Regions from separate parts of the Marinactinospora rubrisoli genome, predicted to be linked through region 1. Evidence: riboswitches for the same ligand, from Rfam matches in the RefSeq annotation. Region 1 holds a riboswitch; each other region holds the start of a gene.
The links. A riboswitch is a leader RNA that binds a small molecule or an ion and turns the genes downstream of it on or off. The one in region 1 is predicted to bind S-adenosylmethionine.
Positions count from the first base shown of each region.

Region 1 (5,380 bases):
CTGGACCGTCTCGGCCATCACCTCGGCCACCGCGACGGCGTCCACGCGCCGCGTGATCGACCTCATCGGGACGGGTGGCGGTCGGTGGTGGCCGTGCCGGTGTTCGTGGTTCCGGCCGGTGTGCTTCCCCCCGTTCGCCTGCCATTGGCCGGGTTCCGGACCGTTGGAAGGGTGCGGGCGTGGTGTGCGGTGCGGGATGTTCACCGGGTCTCGTGCTGGTGGACGGCACCGCGTTCGACCATGGCGGCGATCTCCTGCTCGGACAGGCCCAGTTCGGCGAGGATCGCGGTCGAGTGCTGGCCGAGCAGCGGTGGTGGCAGCGGGCCGGGGGAGCCGTGCGGTGGTGCGGCTTCGCCGGTGCCGCCGTGCGGCTCGGCGGCCGGCCGGAATCCGGCGCGCACGAGGTCGAGCGGCCCGGCCGTGGGGTGGGGGAGGGACAGGGTGACGTCGTCGCCCGCCTCATCGGCGGCGCGGACGGCGTCGAGGACGCCGCGCACCCGGCCGGCGGGGACGCCGGCCCGCCGCAGGCGGTCCAGCCACTCGGCGGCGCCGCGTTCGCGCAGCGTCGCGGAGAGCGCGCCGATCAGTTCGGCGCGGTGCGCCACCCGGCCGGGGTTGGCGGCGAAGCGCGGGTCGGCGGCGAGGTCGGGGCGGTCCAGGGCCGCGCACAGCCGCTGGTACAGCGCGTCGTTGCCGGCGGCGATGACGATGTCGGCGTCGGCGGTGCCGAACGCCTGGTAGGGGACGATGGAGGCGTGCGTGTTGCCGTACCGCCGCGGCTCCTCGCCGGTGACGAGGGCCGACTGCGCGACGTTGACCAGGCCGGACAGCGCGGAGCCGATCAGGGAGACGGTCACGTGCTCGCCGCGGCCGGTCGCGCGGGCGCGGACCAGCGCTCCCAGCACGGCCACGGCCGCGTTGAGGCCGGTGAGCACGTCGGTGATGGCCACCCCCACCTTCACGGGCGGCCCCGCCGGCTCGCCGGTGACCGCCATGAGGCCGCTCTCCGCCTGCACGATGAGGTCGAAGCCGGGACGGTCCGGCGGACGGTGGTCCGGCCCGAACCCGCTGATGGAGCAGTACACCACCGCGGGGTTGCGCTCCCGCACCGCGGCATGGTCCAGGCCGAGGCGGTCCACCACGCCGGGGCGGAAGTTCTGCACCACGATGTCGGAACGCGCGCACAGTTCCCGCACGGCGGCCAGGCCGTCGGGGTCCTTCAGGTCCACGGCCAGGCTGCGCTTGCCACGGTTCACCGCCAGATAGTAGGCGGACTCGCCGCCGGCCCACGGGGGTCCCCAGGACCGGGTGTCGTCGCCGTGCCGCGGGCTCTCCACCTTGACGACCTCGGCGCCGAGGTCGGCGAGCAGCATCGTGGCGTAGGGGCCGGCGAGAACACGCGACAGGTCGGCGACGCGCACGCCCGCGAGCGGCGCCCCGGCCGCACTGATGGGGTTCACCGCGCCGCGCCGGTGGGCGTGGGGAGCGGTCCGCCGGGGAGGCCGGATCGGCGCCGGAAGCGGTCGTGGCCGTCCAGGGCGGGTCTCCTCCCACGGGTGCGCGGGTCCTCCTCCGCGCGGCTGCCACGGAGGTGCCTCCGGCGGCGCCGGGCATCGCCAGTATCACCGGGGGGCGCGGGGTGTTGTCAATCACTCCGTGTCCCCCGCGCCCCCGGCTTGCCGCGAACCGGACACCGTGCGCTATAGTCACCGGCAGGTCATGAGCGCCAGCGTCAAGCCCCGGCTTGCTGGCCGGCAACCCTCCTTCCGCGGTGGGGTGCCCCGGGTGAGGACCAGGTCGAGACACGACCGAGTACGTAACCGTGTCAGGCAAGCGCGGACCCCTCCCGTGCCAGCACCGCCGCGTGCACCCCGGGGTCCCCGGACCCATGGAGGTGCCCTGAATGACCGCTGTCGCCGAGAACCCGATCGCCGAGTCGTCCCGGTCCACGGACGCGGCCGTCCCCGCTGCTGACGGCGACGCCGTCGGCATCCTGGGGGCCGACGTCCGCGTCCCGCTCGTCACCGGAGAGCGGGTCGACTACGCCAACTTCGACTACGCCGCCAGCGCGCCGTGCCTCACCGCCGTGCACCGGGCGCTGGAGGCGGCGCTGCCCTACTACGCGAGCGTGCACCGCGGCGCCGGCTTCCATTCCCAGGTCAGCACCGACGCCTACGAGCGGGCCCGCCGCTCGGTGGCCGGGTTCGTCGGGGCGCGGCAGGGCGACGCGGTGGTGTTCGTCCGCAGCACCACCGACGCTCTCAACCTGCTGGCCCGCTCGGTGCCGGACGGCTGCACCGTCGTCGTCTTCGCCTCGGAGCACCACGCGAGCCTGCTGCCCTGGCAGCACCGGGGCAGCCGCGCCGGCCGGGTGGTCCGGCTGCCGCTGCCGGACAGCCCACGGGCCGCGGTCGAGGCGGCCCGCGCGGCGCTCGGCTCCGCCCCGGAGGGGCCACGGCTGCTGTGCGTCACGGCGGCGTCCAACGTCACGGGCGAGATCTGGCCGGTCGAGGAGCTGACCGGGGTGGCGCACGCCGCCGGGGCGCGCATCGTGGTCGACGCCGCGCAGCTCGTTCCGCACCGGGCCTTCAGCCTGGCCGCGACCGGCGCCGACTACGTCGCGTTCTCCGGGCACAAGCTGTACGCCCCGTTCGGCTCGGGCGTCCTCGCCGGGCGGACCGACTGGCTGCGCGCCGCGACCCCCTACCTCGCGGGCGGCGGCGCCACCGCCAACGTCACCGAGGACGACGTGCGGTGGAACGACCTGCCGGCCCGGCATGAGGCGGGCAGCCCCAACGTGCTGGGCGCCGTCGCGCTCGCCGCGGCCTGTGACGCGCTCAGCGCCGCCGATCAGGAGCGGCTGCACGAGCGGGAGCAGGCGCTGCTCGACCGGCTGCGCGCCGGACTGGCCCGGATCCCGGGCGTGCACGACCTCGGCCTCTGGGACCGCGACCACCCGCGCGTCGGCATCGTGTCGTTCGTGGTGGACGGCCTCGCCGCCGACCTGGTCGCGGCGGCACTGTCGGCGGAGTACGGGATCGGCGTGCGGGACGGCCTCTTCTGCGCGCACCTGCTCACCCGCGGACTCCTGCCGGCCGGGCACACCCAGGCGGTGCGCGCCAGCCTCGGCCTGGGCACCACCGAGGAGCACGTCGACCGGCTGGTCGGCGCCGTCGCGGAGCTGGCGGCGCGCGGGCCGAGGTGGCACTACGACCTGGTGGACGACCGGATCGCCCCGGTTCCGGACCCGCGCCCGCGTCCCTGAGGACCGGCGGAAAACCGCCGTCCCCGCGAAATCCGCATTACCCGCCGTTGAATTGCACCGGGGGGATAAATGACGGTGGAGGCGGTACCATCGGGCGCTAATGAAAGGGCCACGGGACGTCGCGGGATTCCGAGGGCACCGACGCGGAGCTCTCACCCGTTCACCGAGCCCTGATCAGGCGACGGTCGGGGAGCGTGATCGTGACTGACGATCAGCGGGCACGGCACTTCGAGCACGATCTCCCCGCGCTTGAGGTTCCGCCCCCGCGCGTCATCAGGGTCGCGGACTTCCTGCGGCGATCCGGCCGTGAGAGCCCGCCCGTGGCGGAAGCGGCCCCCGGGAACGCGCGGCTGGAACAGCTGAAACGCGGATTCCTCCGGCGGGCCGTGAGTCATTTCGCGGCGGATCTGCGGATCGCGCAATTCGTGGACGTGGGGTCGCGGCTTCCGGCCGCGGACGGAATCCACCACGTCGCCCGCCATCACCTTTCCGGCGCCCGCGCCGTGTACGTCGCCACCGAATCCACGGTGTCCCTGCACGGCCGGGCGTCGTCGTCCGCGGACGCGGTGCCGGTGGTGCGGGCGTTCGGGGAGAATCCGGAGGCGGTCGTCGCGGTGCTGGCCGCGCGCGGGCTGGTCGACTTCGCCGATCCGGTCGCCGTGCTCATGGTGGAGCCCGACGCCGTGCGGTCGGCGGGGGTGGATCCCGGGGCGCTGGTGCGCGCCTTCCACGCCGCGTCCTGCCCGGGCAGCCGCATCGCCATCGCCCAGCGGTCGCTGCCCGAGGAACGGGCCGCGAACGGGGCGACGGCGCCGGCCGACGTCCCGGCCGGGCGGCGGGCCCGCGAGCGCGCCGCGGCGCTCTTCGAGCCGTTCACGCTGGTGGAGCCCGGGCTGGCCGACATGGCGTGGTGGCCGTATCCGGACGAGGAGGTGACCGCCGTCGGCGTCGGCGTCCTGGCCGGAGTCGGCCGGCGGGGCTGAGAGCCCGTTGCGAGGGCGCTCCGCCCGCCCGGCGATGGATAATCGACGCCGGTGCCGGGCAGAGGGGACATGTGGTGAACTGGACCGCCGAGATTCTCGGGCAGCTGGAGTTCTACTGGGAGACCTCGCTGCGCCCGCGGCTCATCGGGCTGGGCGACGACGAGTTCTTCTGGGAGCCGGTGGAGGGCTGCTGGTCGGTGCGCCGGCTCAGTGACGGCACTTTCGCCCCGGACCGCGAGTGGCCGGAGCCCGTGCCGCCCCCCGTCACCACGGTCGGCTGGCGGCTCGGCCACATCGTGGTCGAGGTGCTGGAGATGCGGGTGGACCACCACTTCGGCGGCCGGACGATGATGCGGGAGAACGCCGCCTGGCCCGGCAGCGCCGACGAGGCGCTGCGGCGGCTGGAGCGGGCCTACACGGCCTGGTGCGCCGGAGTCCGCGCCCTCGACCCCGAGGACTGGGACGCGCCGGTCGGCGCCGCCGAGCCGCCCGAGTGGTCGGAGTTGCCGTTCGTCACGCTGGCGCTGCACATCAACCGCGAGGTCATCCACCACAGCGCGGAGATCGCGCTCATGCGGGACCTCTACCGCAGTCGTCCCGGCCGGGGGGCCGACGCGCTCTGACCATCCCCACACTCGGACGACCAGCCGGTTCGGTGTCAACGCCGCCGTTCAGGCGGTCTGCGCCGCTAATTATTCAGTGATACGTCGGAAAAACCCGTGGTTTCCGGCAAACCTGCGCGTGCGGTGGCACGTCCTACCAACAGATTTTCGTGATCTCCGAGCGAACGGAGTATGACCGTATGACGAATTCTGGTGGGCGCAGGCGTACCGCTGCCGTCCGAGGCCGCCAGGCCGTCCGCGTGACGGCGGCCACGGCCGTCGCGCTGGCGACGACGGCCGCCCTCACGGGCTCGGCGCACGCGGACCCGGCGCCCGCGGGCCCGGAAACGGCGGAGAACACCACCGGGCGCCTGACACTGGGATCGCCGGAACTCGGCGGGACGTTCGACACGGTCGCCGCCGCCGACGCCGGCAACGTCTGGGCCTTCGGCATCGCCGACGACGAGGGGCCGACCTGGATCCACCGCCGCGACGGCGCCGAGTGGGTGCGCGAGGAGCTCCCGGCGGAC
Region 1 covers NZ_JBHTBH010000011.1:112,015-117,394, reverse strand. The annotation lists gene ACFQRF_RS21550 (CaiB/BaiF CoA transferase family protein) at 201-1,460, opposite strand; SAM riboswitch class IV at 1,716-1,842, shown strand; gene ACFQRF_RS21545 (aminotransferase class V-fold PLP-dependent enzyme) at 1,904-3,265, shown strand; gene ACFQRF_RS21540 (SAM-dependent methyltransferase) at 3,466-4,248, shown strand; gene ACFQRF_RS21535 (DinB family protein) at 4,323-4,871, shown strand; gene ACFQRF_RS21530 (hypothetical protein) at 5,111-5,380, shown strand, end outside.

Region 2 (5,380 bases), on a different contig from region 1:
TGGAACTGGTGCGCGGCCCGCTCACCGACCTCGCCGCCCGTACCGGTCTCACCGTGGAACCGGGCCGCATGGTCGTCGAGCTCCGCCCGCCCGGCATGGACAAGGGCGTCGCCCTGACCGGCTTCGTGGCGGAGCACGGGGCGACGTCCCTGCTGTACGCGGGCGACGACCTCGGCGACCTCGCCGCGTTCGACGCGGTGCGCGACCTCCGCGGCCGTGGTGTCGCGGGGCTCACCGTGTGCAGCGGCTCGGACGAGGTGCCGGAGCTCGCCGGGCGCGCCGACCTCGTCGTCGACGGTCCGGCCGGTGTGGTCGGCCTGCTCGCCGGACTCGCCGCCGCCCTGGAGGGCTGACCCGGCCCGCGCCCTCGCGCCACCGCACCGCCGTGACGGTGCCGCGACGCGAGGGCCGTGGCGGGACGGGTGATGCCCCTGGAGAACGAGGGACGCCGCTCAGCCGAGCGCGCGGAGCTGGTCGGTGAACCAGCGCTGCGGCGGCAGGGCGGCCGCCCGCTCCGCCAGCCGCTCGCAGCGTGCGCGGCGTTCCCCGGCCGGCAGGGACAGCGCGGTGTGCAGCGTCTCGGCCGTCTCGGAGACGTCGTAGGGGTTGACCAGCAGCGCGTCCTCGCCCAGGTCGTCCGCCGCGCCGGCCTCGGTGGACAGCACGAGGGCGCAGCCCTCCTCGGAGAGCACCGGCCCCTCCTTGGCCACCAGGTTCATGCCGTCGCGGATCGGATTGACGAGCAGCACGTCGGCGAGCTGGAACGACGCCAGCGACCGTGGGTAGTCGTCGTTGACCTCCAGGATCAGCGGGGTCCAGTCCGGCGTGCCGAACTCCTCGTTGATCTCCTTGGCGATCCGCTGCACGGACTCGGTGTACTCGCGGTACTCGGGCACGTCGCCGCGGCTCGGATAGGCGAACGCCAGGTGGGTCACCCGGCCGCGCCACTCCGGGCGGCGGGCCAGCAGCTCGCGGTAGGCGGCCAGGCCGCGCACGATGTTCTTGGACAGCTCGGTGCGGTCGACCCGCACGATCAGCCGGCGGTCGCCGACCAGCTCGCGCAGTGCCGCGCGGCGCTCGGCCACGTCGTCCGCGGCGGCCCGCGCGCGCAGCCCCTCGGCGTCCGCGCCCAGGGCGTGCACGCCGACCCGGACGATCCGGCCGCCGAAGTCGACCGTGCGGGTGGCCCAGTTCACCTCGGCGCGCAGGAACGTCTCACAGCAGCGCAGGAACGCGTCCGCCCAGCGGAGACTGAGGAACCCGACGTGGTCGGCGCCGAGCATGCCCTCCAGCAGTTCTCGCGCGATGTCACGGGGCAGCATCCGGAAGTACTCCGGCGGCGCCCACGGGGTGTGGGAGAAGTGCGCGATGCGCAGGTCCGGCCGCCGGCCGCGGATCATGCGCGGCACGAGCGCGAGGTGGTAGTCCTGCACGGCCACCCGGGCGCCCTCGGCGGCGCCGGTGACCAGTGCCTCGGCGAACGCGCCGTTGTACTCCCGGTAGTCGTCCCACCGGGCACGGAAGTCCGCGTCGAAGTGCGGCTTGTTCGGGGTGTCGTAGAGCATGTGGTGGACGAACCACAGGGTGGAGTTGGCCACCGACGTGTAGGCGTTGGCGAAGGTCCGCGGCGGGATGTCGAGCATGCGCACCCGCGCGCCGCCGAGGTCGAAACCGGCCTGGTCGAGCCGGCCGCCCGGCGCGGTGCCGGCCGCCTTGCGGTCGGCGTCGGAGAGTGCCGCGCACACCCACAGCGTGTCGATCTCCCCTGCGACGGAACTCAGCCCGGAGACCAGCCCGCCTCCGCCGCGCCGGAAGGCGAGGGAGCCGTCATCGGCGACGGAGAAGGACACCGGGCCTCTGTTGGAAGCGACGAGGATCTGCGCCTTGTCCACCTGATCGTCCACCTCTCCACCGGGTTGTCAGGAACCCCTACTTAACTACACGGCCACCCGCCGATCACAGGCGGGTCACCGGGTCCGGACGCGCAGTGTCACCGTGCCGCGTGCTGGGTTACTGACCCTCTGTGCAGGCCGCAAACCCGCCGCGCCGTGGGCGGGTCCGCGAGATCGGTCACCCCGGATGGCCGATCCGGCGACGCGTCGGTTACAGTGACGCACGGATCAGGTGGTCCGCCCGAGCGGACGCACCGTCCACCAGAACTTCATATTGCTCATCCAGAGGGGTGGAGGGACCGGCCCGGCGAAGCCCCGGCAACCATCCCGGTGAACGCTTCGCGTCTGGTGCGAGGCGGCCGGGACAGGTGCCAACTCCGGCCTGGGGTCAGAGCGGCTCCAGGAAAGATGAGGGGAGACGCCTCGCATGGCGGTAACCGCCACGGAAACCAGCACGCCCACCACCCCCTCCTTCGGCCCCGCCGCCGCCCTCTCCTGTCGCGAATGCGGCCGGCGGTACGACCTCGGCCCCCGCTTCGCCTGCGAGTTCTGCTTCGGCCCGCTCGAAGTCGCCTACGAGTTCGGGCCGGTCAGCCGCGAGTCCATCGAACGCGGCCCCAAGAACATCTGGCGGTACGCCGGGCTGCTGCCCGTGCCGGAGAACGTGCGCGACCTGCCGAACATGAACCCCGGACTCACCCCGCTGGTCCGCGCCGACCGGCTGGCCGCCGAACTGGGCCTGCGCTCGCTGCACGTCAAGGACGACTCCGGCAACCCCACCCACTCGTTCAAGGACCGCGTGGTCGCCATGGCGGTCGAGGCGGCCCGCAACTTCGGGTTCCGCACCCTCTCCTGCTCCTCCACCGGCAACCTGGCCGGTGCGGTCGGCGCGGCCGCCGCGCGCGCCGGGTTCGAGTCGTGCGTCTTCATCCCGGCCGGCCTGGAGGAGGCCAAGGTGCGCATGGCCGCCGTCTACGGCGGCAAGGTGGTGGCGATCGACGGCAACTACGACGACGTCAACCGGTTCTGCTCCGAGCTCATCGGCGACCCCGCCGGCGAGGACTGGGGCTTCGTCAACGTCAACCTGCGCCCGTACTACGGCGAGGGGTCCAAGACCCTCGCCTATGAGATCGCCGAGCAGCTGGGCTGGCGGCTGCCCGAGCAGATCATCGTCCCCATCGCCTCCGGCTCGCAGCTCACCAAGATCGACAAGGGCTTCCGTGAGCTGGTGCGGCTCGGCCTGGTCGAGGATCGGCCCTACCGGATCTTCGGCGCGCAGGCCACCGGCTGCGCGCCGGTCGCCCGCGCCTGGGAGCAGGGCCACGACGTCATCCAGCCGGTCAAGCCGGACACCATCGTCAAGTCGCTGGCGATCGGCAACCCGGCCGACGGCCCCTACGTCCTGGACATCTGCCGGCGTACCGGCGGTGCCGTGGCGCACGTCGACGACGCCGCGGTGGTCGACTCCATCGCGCTGCTCGCCCGCACGGAGGGCATCTTCGCCGAGACGGCCGGCGGCGTCACGACCGGCGTGCTGCGCAAGCTGCTCGCCGACGGGGTGCTCGACCCCGAGGCCGAGACCGTGGTGCTGAACACCGGAGACGGGCTCAAGACCCTCAACGTCGCCAGTGCCGGTGTCACGGCCACCATCCCGCCCTCCCTGGCCGCCTTCAAGGACGCCGGGCTCGCCTGAGCCCGGCCGCGCGCTCCCGTATTCCCACCACCGCAAGGAGTTCCACAGTCATGAGCGTCAGCGTGCGCGTCCCGACCATCCTGCGCAGCTACACCTCGGACGCGGCGGAGGTCTCCGCCGAGGGCAGCACCCTCAGCGAGGTGCTCGCCGACCTGGAGGCCAACCACCCCGGCATCCGGGCCCGGATCCTCGACGACGACGGGCGGATCCGCCGCTTCGTCAACGTCTACGTCGGCGACGAGGACGTCCGGTTCGCCCAGGGCCTGGACACCGCCGTCCCCAGCGGCGGGCAGGTGTCGATCATCCCGGCGGTCGCCGGCGGCTCTTGATCGATCCGCCCGCCACAGTGCCTTTCCGGCCCGCGCCCGCACCCGGCGGTCGCGGGCCGGACGTTTTCCCGGGGCTGACCTGCGGGTAACCGCATGGCGAAATCCGGCCAGGGCGTTTGCACTCGCCTGTGGAGAGTGCTAGAAAAGGGATCGTTAGCACTCCCCCATGGTGAGTGCTAACCCAGGTTCGAGGCGATGAGGCCGCGGTCCTCCGGCAGACGGGTTGCCGGGAGCGCCATGGTCGTCCGTCGCGGGCGTCGGCTCGTACCTTCGCGTATCAGCCCGGTCTCGGGAGGACAGAACTCTATGGCAGCCAAACTGATCGCGTTCGACGAGGAGGCCCGGCGCGGCCTCGAACGCGGCATGAACCAGCTTGCGGACGCCGTCAAGGTGACGCTCGGCCCCAAGGGCCGCAACGTCGTCCTTGAGAAGAAGTGGGGCGCGCCCACCATCACCAACGACGGTGTCTCGATCGCCAAGGAGATCGAGCTCGAAGACCCGTGGGAGAAGATCGGGGCCGAGCTCGTCAAGGAGGTCGCCAAGAAGACCGACGACGTCGCGGGTGACGGCACCACCACCGCCACCGTCCTGGCCCAGGCGCTGGTGCGCGAGGGTCTGCGCAACGTCGCCGCCGGCGCCAACCCGGTCGGGCTGAAGAAGGGCATCGAGGCCGCGGTCGCCCGCATCAGCGAGGAGCTGGCCAACCTCTCCAAGGACATCGAGACCAAGGAGCAGATCGCCTCCACGGCCTCCATCTCCGCCGGCGACACCCAGATCGGCGAGATCATCGCCGAGGCCATGGACAAGGTCGGCAAGGAAGGCGTCATCACCGTCGAGGAGGGGCAGACCTTCGGGCTGGAGCTGGAGCTCGCCGAGGGTATGCGCTTCGACAAGGGCTACATCTCGCCGTACTTCGCCACCGACCTGGAGCGCATGGAGACGGTCCTGGAGGACCCGTACATCCTGATCGCGAACCAGAAGATCTCCAACAACAACGAGTTCCTGCCGATCGTTGAGAAGGTCCTGCAGGCCGGCCGTCCGCTCGTCGTCATCGCCGAGGACGTCGAGGGCGGCGCGCTGCAGACCCTGGTGGTCAACAAGATCCGCGGTGCCTTCAAGTCCGTCGCCGTCAAGGCCCCGGGCTTCGGTGACCGCCGCAAGGCCCAGCTCGGCGACATCGCCGTGCTGACCGGCGGCCAGGTCATCACCGAGGAGGTCGGCCTCAAGCTGGAGAACACCGAGCTTGAGCTGCTCGGCCGCGCCCGCAAGGTCGTCGTCACCAAGGACGAGACCACCATCGTGGACGGCGTGGGCGACGCCACCGCGATCGCCGGCCGGGTCAACGAGATCCGTGCCGAGATCGAGCGCACCGACTCCGACTACGACCGCGAGAAGCTGCAGGAGCGCCTGGCCCGCCTGGCCGGCGGTGTGGCGGTCATCAAGGCCGGCGCCGCCACCGAGGTGGA
Region 2 covers NZ_JBHTBH010000001.1:365,729-371,108, forward strand. The annotation lists gene otsB (trehalose-phosphatase) at 1-353, shown strand, start outside; gene ACFQRF_RS01730 (alpha,alpha-trehalose-phosphate synthase (UDP-forming)) at 453-1,892, opposite strand; SAM riboswitch class I at 2,168-2,307, shown strand; gene thrC (threonine synthase) at 2,320-3,585, shown strand; gene ACFQRF_RS01740 (MoaD/ThiS family protein) at 3,636-3,914, shown strand; gene groL (chaperonin GroEL) at 4,221-5,380, shown strand, end outside.
Region 2: linked by a shared signal. The riboswitch ahead of thrC (threonine synthase) and the one ahead of ACFQRF_RS21545 (aminotransferase class V-fold PLP-dependent enzyme) in region 1 are both predicted to bind S-adenosylmethionine.

Region 3 (5,380 bases), on a different contig from region 1:
GGCGCCGATGAAGGCGACCACGATGCCGACCGGGATGACCGACGGCGCGAGGACGGTGCGGCCGATGGTGTCGGCGACCAGGAGCAGCAGGCCGCCGGTGAGGAAGGAGAACGGGAGGAGGTAGCGGTGGTCGGCGCCGATCACGAGCCGCGCGATGTGCGGCCCGACGAGCCCGACGAAGCCGATCACGCCGCAGAAGGAGACCACCACGGACGCGAGCAGCACCGCCACCACGATGAGGCCGACCCGCAGCGCGGTGACGTTGACGCCGAGGCTACGGGCGGCGTCGTCCCCGGCGAAGGCCACCGCGTTGAGGTCCTTGGCGAACCACAGCAGCACCGGCAGCAGCAGGAGCGCGACCAGCCCGACGATCTGCACCTCACGCCAGGTGGCGTCGTTGACCGACCCGAACGTCCACCGCACGATCGCCTGCAGGGTGTTCTCGTTCGCCACGAACTGCAGGGCCGAGGTCATGGCCTCGAACAACTGGGTCAGCGCGATGCCGAGCAGCAGCAGGGTGGCGGTGGACATCGACCTGGCGGAGGCGAGTCCGAGCACGAGGGCCGACACCGCGAGCGCGGTGGCGAGGGCGCTGCCCACCACCAGCCACGACGCCGAGCCGGCCGCTCCGCCGGTGGCGAGGATGGCGAGGGACGCGCCGAAGGCCGCCGCTGGGGACACGCCGAGCGTGAACGGGCTGACCAGCGGGTTGCGCAGCAGGCCCTGCATGACGACCCCGGCCAGCGACAGCGCGGCGCCGGCGGCGAAGGCCAGCAGCGCCCGTGGCAGCCGCAGGCCGGTGATGATGGTGAAGGTCTGCTCGAACTCCGTGGTGAGCACGCCGCCGAACACGGAGAGCCGGACGGCGTGCCAGACGTCGGCCAGGGTCGCTCCGGAGGTGCCGACGGTCACGCACCAGCCGATGGCCAGCAGTGAGACCGCGGCCCCGGCGACGAGGGTGAGGCCGCGCATCGATCCGGGCCTGCGCGCGGCGGGGCGGGCGGCGGCGGGGGCGCTTTCGGGGGGACTTCCGGTGGCGAGCGACATCGGCCTCACGCCACCTTCTGGATGTAGGCGTCCGCGCCGGCGAACTCGGTGCGCTGGAAGTCCTCGACCCACCGCCGCAGGTAGTCGTCGGGGTCCACGTCCTCGAACTGCTCGGGGTGCAGCCAGGTGGCGAGGTAGAGCGCGCCGAGGGCCTTGGACAGCCCGCTGGTGGCCCAGCCGTTGCTGACATAGATCTCGCCGTCCCGCTGGGCGCTGATGGCGTCCCAGCCGGGCCGGCCGCGCAGGTCATCGCGGATGTCGTCGAACCGGTCCTGGCCGGTGGGCTCGGCGGCGGGGCCGAACTCGTGCACGATGAGCCCGGGGTCGCGCTCGACGACCGCGGCGGGGTCGACGGTGGTCTCGGACTGCTCGTCGCCGCCGGCCTCGACGTCGCCGAAGACGTTGCGGCCACCGGCGGCGGTGATGATCTGGTCGAACCCGGAGCCGGGCAGGGCGGTGAGGTAGGGCTGCTCGGTCTCCCAGTAGACGCCGACCGGCTCGGTGCCCTCGACGCGCTCGGAGACGAGGGCGAAGATCTCGTCGTAGAACCCGGCGACCTGCTCGGCGCCCTCGGCCTCGCCGAAGATCTCGCCGAGGAGCGTCACGGTGTCGTGGAAGACGTCGAAGTCCCAGGCCGTGGCGACGACCACGGGGATGCCGAAGGACTCCAGCTGGCCGGCCGCCTCCTGCCAGGCGCCGTTGCGCGGCAGGATGAGGACGTCCGGGTCGAGCTCGGCCACGGCCTCGTAGTTGATCTCGGACAGGTCCTCGCTGACGATCTCGTCCTCGGAGATGTCCAGGTAGGGCAGGCGGTCGGCCGACATCCGGTCGACGCCGACCACGGCGTCCCCGGCTCCGATGGCGCGGACGAACTCGTTGGCGTAGCTGTTCAGCACGACGGCCCGCTCGACGGGGCCGTCGATGGTCACCTCGCGGTCCATGTCGTCGACCACGGTGACGGGGCCGGACGACGCGGCGGTCCCGTCCTCGGGGACGACCTCGCCGCAGGCGGTGAGGAGGGTGAGGGCGGCGAGGCTCGCCGCGGCGGCCACGCGGGCGCGCGACGTGGTCGGGGGCATGGGGACGTCCTTGCGTGTTCGGAGGAGGAGGGGGCAACGGGCGGGGCCGGCCGTGGCCGGCCCCGCCAGGCGCGGGCGCACGGCCGCCGGGGTCAGGCGGCGGCCGGCTCGGTCCCGGGCCAGAACGGTTCGCCGAGGGTGAGCATGAGCCGGTTGGCCCACGAGAAGAAGGCGACGGAGCCGACAAGGTCGACGAGCTCGACGTCGGTGAGCCCGTGGCCGCGCAGTTCCGCGATGTGGTCCGGGGTGGCCGAGGCCGGTGTGGTGGACAGCGCCGCGGCGAACGCGGCGACGGCGCTCCACCGCGCGTCCTGGCCGGCGGCGAGCGGGGCGAGATCGGTGGCGCGCCAGTCAGGGTCGCGGTCGAGGACGGCGTCGAGGACCCGCTGCACGTCGTCGGTCCGGTGGGACAGCTGCGACGCCTTGCGGGAGTGCACGGAGGCGCAGTAGACGCAGTCGTTCACCTTGCTGGTGACGGTGGCCGCGAGCTCGCGTTCGGCGCGGGGCAGCCCCTCGCGGGTGTAGAACACCGCCTTGTCGACGGCGGTGCGGGCCCGCAGCAGTTTCGGCAGGCGGGAGAGCAGCCGGAAGTAGCCGTCGTTGGTCTTCCCGGCGAACGCCTCCCGTTGCTCGTCCGTCAGGTCGTCGGCCGCCACCGGCGGGACCCAGGCGGTCCAGGCGAGTAGTTCCTGGGTGTAGGCGGTGGGCCGCTTCGCGCCGTTGGACGCGATTTCGGCGAGACTTTTGGTCCGCCCGCGCCCGCGGGTGGTGCGCGCCGGAGCCACACCGTGGGCGGTGGGCGCGCCCTGCAGCAGCCGCAGTCCTTCGACGAGGCGGACCTGGAAAGCGGTGTAAGCGGCGACCTGGGAGATCGCGACCACGGCGTCGGGGCCCCAGCCGGCGGCGGCCAGCCGGTCGACGTCCTCCCGCCGGGCCAGCGCCGGTGAGACGGTGATGAGATCCAGGTGCTCGGCCGCCGCCCGCAGCGCGGGATCGGCGGGGAGCTCGTCGGCGTACAGTGCCGCGTCGGCTCCGCGGGCGGTGTGGTGGGCGACGACGTCGTCGGCTCCGTGCCACCGCGCGACCAGCGCGGCCAGCCCGCGCCGCACCGCCGGCGCCAGCGGCCCGTCGGCGGCGAAGAGCGCGTCGTAGGCGCGCTGCGTCTCCGCCACGAACTCCGGCTTCACTCGCCGCGCCGCCGCGAGTTCGCTCCCGACCCCCGCCAGCTCCGCGACGACATCGGCCCCCGCCGGCTCCCCCGCACTCCGCGCCCCGCTGCTCACTGTTCCCGCCTTCGTCTCGTCCTGCCGGTACGGCCGCGGGCCGGCACAAGCGTCCGTCGGGGACGGGGCCGCCGGACCTCTCGTCCCGCGACCGTGCACGCTTGCCGCGTCTCCGCAGCCAGGTCATCACTCCGGGGGCACCCCGCTGTGCAGAAGGTTGCCGTCCAGCAAGCCGGATCTTCGCGCTGGCGCTCTTGACCTGGTGCGAAGGTAGGCGATCACCCCATGCGGGAACAAGATGTCACAAGCGTGACGATGGCGACAAATTCGGTAGGAATAGTATCTGGGGCATGCCCGACCCCGATGGGGTTCGGCCGGGGCATCGCGGCAGGGAGTCTAGGAGGCAACGGAACACCGGTCACCGCGAGCGAGCACTTCGGGCAGGCCCGGCGGCTCGTCGCCACGTTCAACGGCAGCGGTCCGCCCCCTGCTGGAAGCGATCAGCCTAACGTCCGCACCGCGCGACGGCGGTGACGGCGCGGGAGAGCGACACCGCCGCACCGCCTGATCGTCCGTCCCTGCCCCGAACCGCAGCGCCCTCAGCCCAGCGACGCCCCCGCGCACACCACCAGTGTCTGGCCGGTGATGCTGCGCGCGTCCGGGCCGAGGAGGAAGGCAACCGTGCCCGCGACCTCCGCCGGGTCGATGAGGCGGCCCATCGGTGGCACTCGGGGCGGGGTGGTGGCACGGGCCGGGTCCTGGAGCATCGGGGTGTCGGTGGGGCCGGGGGCGACGACGTTGACGGTGACGCGGCGGGTGACCAGTTCAGCGGCCCAGGAGCGGGCCAGGGCCGCGAGAGCCGCCTTCGTGGCGGCGTACTGGCTCTTGCCCGGGACGCCGGTCATGGTGCGGCTGCCGACCAGGACGACGCGGCCGCCGTCCGGAACGCGGTCGATCAGCGTGCCGACGAGCACCTCGGTGGCCGCGACGTGCACCCGCCACATGGCCGTGCCGTCCGCCGTCGACAGGGCGCCGAGGCGGGCCGAACGCTGCAGGCCGGCGGCGTGCACCACCGCGTCGGCCCGGGTGACCCCGGCGACGGCGGCGGGGATGGCGTCCAGGTCGGCGAGGTCGGCCTCGACCCAGTGCAGTGCCGTCCCGGCCGGTTCGACCGGGCGGCGGCTCAGGGCGGTCACCCGCCAGCCGGCGCCGAGCAGCCGCTCGGTGACGGCGCGGCCGATGCCCGAGCTCGCGCCGGTGACGACGGCGTGCGGGGCGGTCTCCCGGGCGGCCGCGCTTTCGCCGCCCCGGTGCGTGCAGCTCTCCCCTGCCGTCACGCGCCGGCCTCCGCGGTGCGGGCGGCCAGCCACTCCGGGCTCAGCCGGACGTGCTTGATCGCCTGCCGGTAGTAGGTGAAGGCGATGTCCAGGCCGCCGTCGGGGCTCTGCCGGATGGTCGGGTAGGAGAACTCCCGGTTCAGCCCGTCCCGCGAGTTGTTGGTCAGGCAGTAGCCGTCGCCGACCTCCAGGTCGTGCCGGAGCGGCCACGTGGCGCCGCCGTCGGCGGAGACCGCCAGGGTCATGGGCGCCCGTGGGGCGCCCCAGAACGCGGTCCGCTCCGCGCCCGCCGGGCGGTCCGCGCCGGCCAGGACGGCCGGGGCGGCCGGGGACGGCGCGGCGGCGGGGGTGACCGGCGCCAGGCCGTCGTCGTCGATCTCGTCGTACAGCGAGAGCCGCCGCTCGGTGGCGTCGGCGGCGCTGCTGTGGTTGTACACCAGCGCCAGGCGGTCGTCGCGCAGCCGGACGAACTGGATCGAGGAGTTGTTGTTCGGCAGCACGGTGGGCACCGGGGCGCTCCAGGTCTCGCCGTCGTCGGTGGAGCGTGCGACGTGCACGGAATCCGCCCACCGGCTGCGGAACAGCGCGAGCAGGGTGCCGTCGGCCAGGGCCTGGACGTTCATGTGCACGCATCCGGTGCTGTCCGGTACCTCCCGCTCGTGCCAGGTGCGGCCCTGGTCGTCGGAGAGGAGCA
Region 3 covers NZ_JBHTBH010000010.1:206,626-212,005, reverse strand. The annotation lists gene ACFQRF_RS20890 (FecCD family ABC transporter permease) at 1-1,047, opposite strand, end outside; gene ACFQRF_RS20885 (ABC transporter substrate-binding protein) at 1,053-2,126, opposite strand; gene ACFQRF_RS20880 (CMD domain-containing protein) at 2,219-3,409, opposite strand; SAM riboswitch class IV at 3,502-3,609, opposite strand; gene ACFQRF_RS20875 (SDR family NAD(P)-dependent oxidoreductase) at 3,949-4,686, opposite strand; gene ACFQRF_RS20870 (sialidase family protein) at 4,683-5,380, opposite strand, start outside.
Region 3: linked by a shared signal. The riboswitch ahead of ACFQRF_RS20880 (CMD domain-containing protein) and the one ahead of ACFQRF_RS21545 (aminotransferase class V-fold PLP-dependent enzyme) in region 1 are both predicted to bind S-adenosylmethionine.

Region 4 (5,380 bases), on a different contig from region 1:
GGTTGCGGACCGTCTCGGCGCGGCGCAGCGACAGCGCCTCGTTGTAGGCGTCGGTGCCGCGGCCGTCGGTGTGGCCGATGACGGTGATCTCGGGGTCGTCGGGGTCGACGTTGGCGGCCAGGGAGGCGGCGGCCTGGCGGACGACCTCCTCGGCCTCCTCGGTGAGGTCGGACCGGTCGAACTCGAACATCACGTCGGAGTGCAGCGCGATGATCTCGCGGTTGCCGTCGCGGGTGGTGGAGGCGATCTCGGAGTCGACGTAGCTCTCCACCCACCCCTCGTCGGCCACGGCGTCGTCGTCGGGGCGGCGGTTCTCGAAGGTGAGGTTCTCGCCGGCGGGCGGCGGGTCGTCCGGGGAGAGGTGGTCGGCGCCGTTGGGGTTCTCGGGGTCGGGCCGCTCCTGCTCGACGTCCTGAATTGGGATGCCGGTCATGGCGCCCAGGCCGCTGCCGACGAAGGTGACCTGCCGGATCTCGTCGGGGATGCGCGGGAAGTACCGCCGGTACTCGTTGGTGACGCCGTCGTGCACCGGGTACAGGCCGTTGGAGTCGGGGCTCACCGACCCGTACTTCAGGCCGTCCTCGTCGATGTACTGCCGGAACACCCGGCCGGTCACGGGGTCGACCAGCGTGTGCGCCATGCTGAGGTTGCGGTTGCTGCCGGTGAACCCGTCGGGGTAGCCGACCTCGTAGTACATGACCGTGTAGTCGGGGGTACGCTCCAGCCCGGTGATGGAGAAGCGCATCGTGGCGTCCTGCCCGGTGTCCTGGAAGATGCGGCCCTCCTTGGTGTAGGGGAACTCCTCCCGGATGTCAGGAGGGCCGGACTCCGACCCGAACCCTCCGGCCCAGGACGTGAAGTCATCGACGATGGTGCAGCCGCTGAGCAGGAGGCTGCCCGAGGTGAGCAACGCGATCACGGTGAGGGGCGTCCGCGCCATGCGGGGGAACTCCGATCACGAAGGAGACATGACGGGGACATACTCCCGCGCCCGCGACGGTGTTGGCGAAACGGAACGATTTGGGCCGCCCGGGCCACGCGCGGGGGAGCCGGGGAACGTCCGGAGGCGCGACCGCGTCGGTGGCGCCGTGACGGGAGGGGGTCGTGGGGCGAGCGTGCCACCGGAGGGACCGGGCCGGAGACGTAAATTTTGGACAATTGAACCGCTGACTTGGTGAAAGGCCATTATTTTCGATGTAATTCCTAGAGCACATGAAGCCTGGGTAAGGTCGAAAAATGGCTATACGTTCATCTCGGCGTGCCGACAGGTACGCGACACGAGCGGGCGTCATCACCCTCTCCACGATCCTCGCCGTCGGCTACGGTGCCGCCGTCGGGGACGCCGGGCTCCCCGGAGCCGCGACCGCCAACGCCGGCGTGCCCTCCGTGGCACCCGGCCACGCCGGTCTGGTCACTGAATCCGCCGAATCTCCCGAATCCTCGGAAGCGTCCGGTGCCGAGCTGCGGCTCGGCGACTCCGGTCGCGAGGTCCGCGAGGTCCAGGAACGCCTCATCGAACTCGGGTACTGGCTGGACTCCGCCGACGGCGAGTTCGGCGGGCTCACCCAGCACGCCGTCGTCGCGCTGCAGAAGGCGGCCGGTATCGGGCGCGACGGGATCGTCGGTCCCGAGACCCGCGCGGCCCTGGACGAGGGGGTGCGCCCGAGCGCGCAGAGCTCCTCGGGCCGGGTGGTCGAGATCGACCTGGAACGCCAGCTCCTGCTCGTCGTCTCCGACGGCGAGGTCCAGCGGACGTTCACCACCTCCACGGGCTCGGGCGAGACCTACGAGTCCGAGGGCGAGGAGCACATCGCGGTCACGCCCAAGGGCGAGTTCACCGTGTTCCGTGGTGTGGACGGGTGGGACAAGGCCCCGCTGGGCGAGCTGTACCGCCCGAAGTACTTCAACGGCGGCATCGCGGTGCACGGCTTCGCCTCCGTTCCCGCCCAGCCCGCCTCCCACGGCTGCGCCCGGGTCAGCATCAAGGCGATGGACTGGCTCTGGGAGAGCGGCTACCTGGACAACGGCAGCGTCGTCCTCGTCCGATGATCCCCCGCGGGACCACCCGTTCTCCGGCTCGGGGGACGGGCCGGGTGGTCCCGCTCCAATGGCGTGGGATTCTCGGCGCGCGGCCCGGCCGGGGCGGTGCCGGTCCAGGAAGCCGCGGATCACGGCGAGCCACTCCCGCGGCGCCTCCGGCGTGAAGGTCAAGGCGGCGTCCGGTCAGCCCTGGGCGAACAGCTCCATCTCGACGAGCAGTGCCCGGTGGTCGCTGCCGGGCAGGTCGACGAATTCGCCGCTGGCCGGCCGGAACGGGCCGCGGATGAGGATGTGGTCGATCTGGGCGCCGGCCAGGGGCGTGCCGGCCGGCCAGGACGGGGTGTGGCCGAGGCCGATCGTGGTCGTGGCGTCGCGCAGGCCGGTGTCCAGGATGTCGCGGAACGCGGCGTGGTCCCGGGTGGCGTTGAAGTCGCCGGCCATGATCGCCGGGCCGTCCAGGGCGGTGGCCGCCGAGTGCAGGGCGGCCAGTTCGCGGCGCCAGGAGTCGACCATGCCGGGGATCGGGGGGAGCGGGTGGGCCAGCTGGAGCGCCACCGGGACGCCCTCGATCACGGTCTCCGCCGTGGGCATGGCCAGTGTTGCGGGGACCTCGCCGGCCGGGCGGAGGGGGTGGCGGCTCAGGATCGCGGACCCTTCCGCGCCGGGCACGGCCGTGACGATGCGGTGCGGGTAGCGCGCCGTCATCTCCTCCGTGGACAGCAGCCGTCCGCACGCCGGATCGCACTCCTGCACGAAGACGAGGTCGGGGTGTTCCCGCCGCAGCGTCCCGGCGAGCGCGTCGGTCGCCGCTCCGAGCTTGAGGTTGGCGGTGAGCACGCGCACCGTTGCCACGGGTGCCGCCGTGGGCGGCGGTGCCGCGCGGTCGTAGGAGGGCAGCACCGCGCCGAGGCCGAAGAGGACGGCCACCGCCCAGGCCAGCCCGGCGCGCCAGCTCGCCAGCAGGGCGAGCGCCAGCGCGGCCGCCGCCGGGACGAGCAGGTAGGGCAGGAAGGCGAGCAGCTGCGGCAGCGGGGTCACGCCGTCCACCCCGGCCAGCCGGCACCCGAGCACCGCCGTGGGGGCGGCCAGCGCGAGCCCGGCGAGGCACCGGGCTGCGGTCCGGCGCGGCCGGGACGCGGCCGGGCCGGGCTCGGTGCGGGAGGTGGCCATGGGACTGCGCCTCTCGATGGGGATCGGGGCGCCGGGGCCGGCGCCCGCGCCGATTCGATCGTAGGGGTCGCCGGTGGCCGGATGCGGTGGCGTGCGGGCGCCCGTGGTGGATCGGACATCAGGGCACTCGGGTGACGCACGGGAGTCCGGGGGCTTCCGGCCGGTTAAGCGACAGAGAGGTCACATGGGACAAACGACCAGATAAGTGGAGAACCGTGTTATCTTGCCTGATGTCACGAGTTCCAGTGCCAAGCCCCGGCTGGCTGGACGGCAACCCTCCTGACGCGGTGGGGTGCTCCGGGTGAAGACACGGCCGTCGTCGGTGCTCCACGGCGTCGACGGCAAGCGCGGACCCGTCCGACCCGGACCTCCCCGGCCGCGGCGGGCGCCCTCACCCCCTCCGGGGCAGGACCGGACGCTTGCCGTCGCATCCCCGGCTCGCGACGGCCCCGCCTGAAGGGAAAGCCCGATGAAACCGGCCGCTCAGCCCCGAGCCCTGCTCGCCGCCGGCGCCGCCTCGGCGGCCCTCGCCCTCCTCACCACCACCGCGTGCGGCGGCGTCGACACCGGCGGATCCGGGTCCGGCGAACAGGAGATCACCGTCACCGCGTTCGCCGGAGCGTGGGGCGACCTGTTCCAGGAGTCCTTCGTCGAGCCGTTCGAGCGGGAAACCGGCATCACCGTCAACGTCGTCACCGGCGCCGACGCCGACTGGCTGACCCGGCTGCGGGCCGCCGACGGCTCCAACGCCCCCTTCGACGTGGTGGCCCTCACCTCCGAGACCTTCCACCAGGCCGTCAGCAACGACGTGCTGCAGCCCCTGGACACCGGCCGCATCGAGAACTGGGACCAGCTCAACAGCGTGCTCGTCGACCAGTCCGCCGTCGACGGCGAGTTCTACGGCGCGCCGCTCACCACCGGCTCCAACGGGCTGCTCTACCGCACCGACGAGATCAGCGACCCGCCCAGAGACTGGAACGACATCTTCGACGAGGAGTACTGCGGTCACGTCGCGCTGCCCCCGCTCACCTACAACGCCGGACTGCAGTTCTTCTCCGCCCTGGTCGCCCAGGACGGCGGCGAGCTGTCCGACCCCGGCGACGTCGACCGCGCGTTCGAGAAGCTGGAACAACTCAAGGGCTGCGTCTCGGCCTACCCGGCCGACGCCGGCAGCGTCGCCACCGTCCTGCAGAACGGCGACGCCTGGATCGTGCCGTTCTGGGACGGCCGCGCGTTCGCCATGGAGGCCGAAGGCGAACCCATCGGCTTCAGCTACCCCGAGTCCGGCGCCGTGGGCGCACTGACCTCGTACTACATCCCCGCCGGCGCCCCCAACGCCGACGCCGCGTACGAGTTCCTCGACTACCTGACCAACGCCGAGTACCAGCGGGCGTTCGGCGAGGGCACGTTCTACGCCGCCGGCAACGACACGATCGACTACAGCCCCGAGTTCGACGCCAAGGTCGAACACGGCGACGACGTCTACCAGGACTTCACGTGGGTGGACTACGCCGCCGCGACCCCCAACCTCAACGAGTGGCAGCAGCGGTGGAACGAGATCTTCCGGTGACGACATCCCCCGAACCGACCCGCCCGGCCCCGGGCGCGCCGGACGCGGCGGCGGATCCGGCGCACGTCGTGATCGAGGGGCTCGCCGCCGGATACGAGGGCACCCGGGTCCTCGACGTCCCCGAGCTCACCATCCGGCGCGGCGAGTTCCTGTCCGTCCTCGGCCCGAGCGGCTGCGGTAAGACCACCCTGCTCAACGCCCTCGCCGGGTTCGTCCGCCCCACCCGCGGCCGGATCAGCATCGACGGCGCCGACGTCACCGACGTACCACCGCACCGGCGCGGCCTCGGCCTGGTCTTCCAGAACTACGCGCTCTTCCCGCACATGACCGTGGCCGGCAACGTCGCCTACGGGCTGAAGGTGCGCCGGGTCGACCGCGCCGAACGCCGCGAACGGGTCGCCGAGGCGCTGCGCCTCGTCGGCCTGGAGGGGTACGCCGGGCGCCGCCCCCGCCAGCTGTCGGGCGGCCAGCAGCAGCGGGTCGCCGTGGCGCGCGCGCTGGCGACCCGGCCCGCGGTGCTGCTGCTGGACGAGCCGCTGTCCAACCTGGACGCCAAGCTCCGCCGCGAGATGCGGGTCGAGCTCCGGGAACTGCAGCAGC
Region 4 covers NZ_JBHTBH010000012.1:16,296-21,675, reverse strand. The annotation lists gene ACFQRF_RS22115 (OmpA family protein) at 1-940, opposite strand, end outside; gene ACFQRF_RS22110 (L,D-transpeptidase family protein) at 1,237-2,049, shown strand; gene ACFQRF_RS22105 (endonuclease/exonuclease/phosphatase family protein) at 2,224-3,210, opposite strand; SAM riboswitch class IV at 3,442-3,564, shown strand; gene ACFQRF_RS22100 (ABC transporter substrate-binding protein) at 3,680-4,780, shown strand; gene ACFQRF_RS22095 (ABC transporter ATP-binding protein) at 4,777-5,380, shown strand, end outside.
Region 4: linked by a shared signal. The riboswitch ahead of ACFQRF_RS22100 (ABC transporter substrate-binding protein) and the one ahead of ACFQRF_RS21545 (aminotransferase class V-fold PLP-dependent enzyme) in region 1 are both predicted to bind S-adenosylmethionine.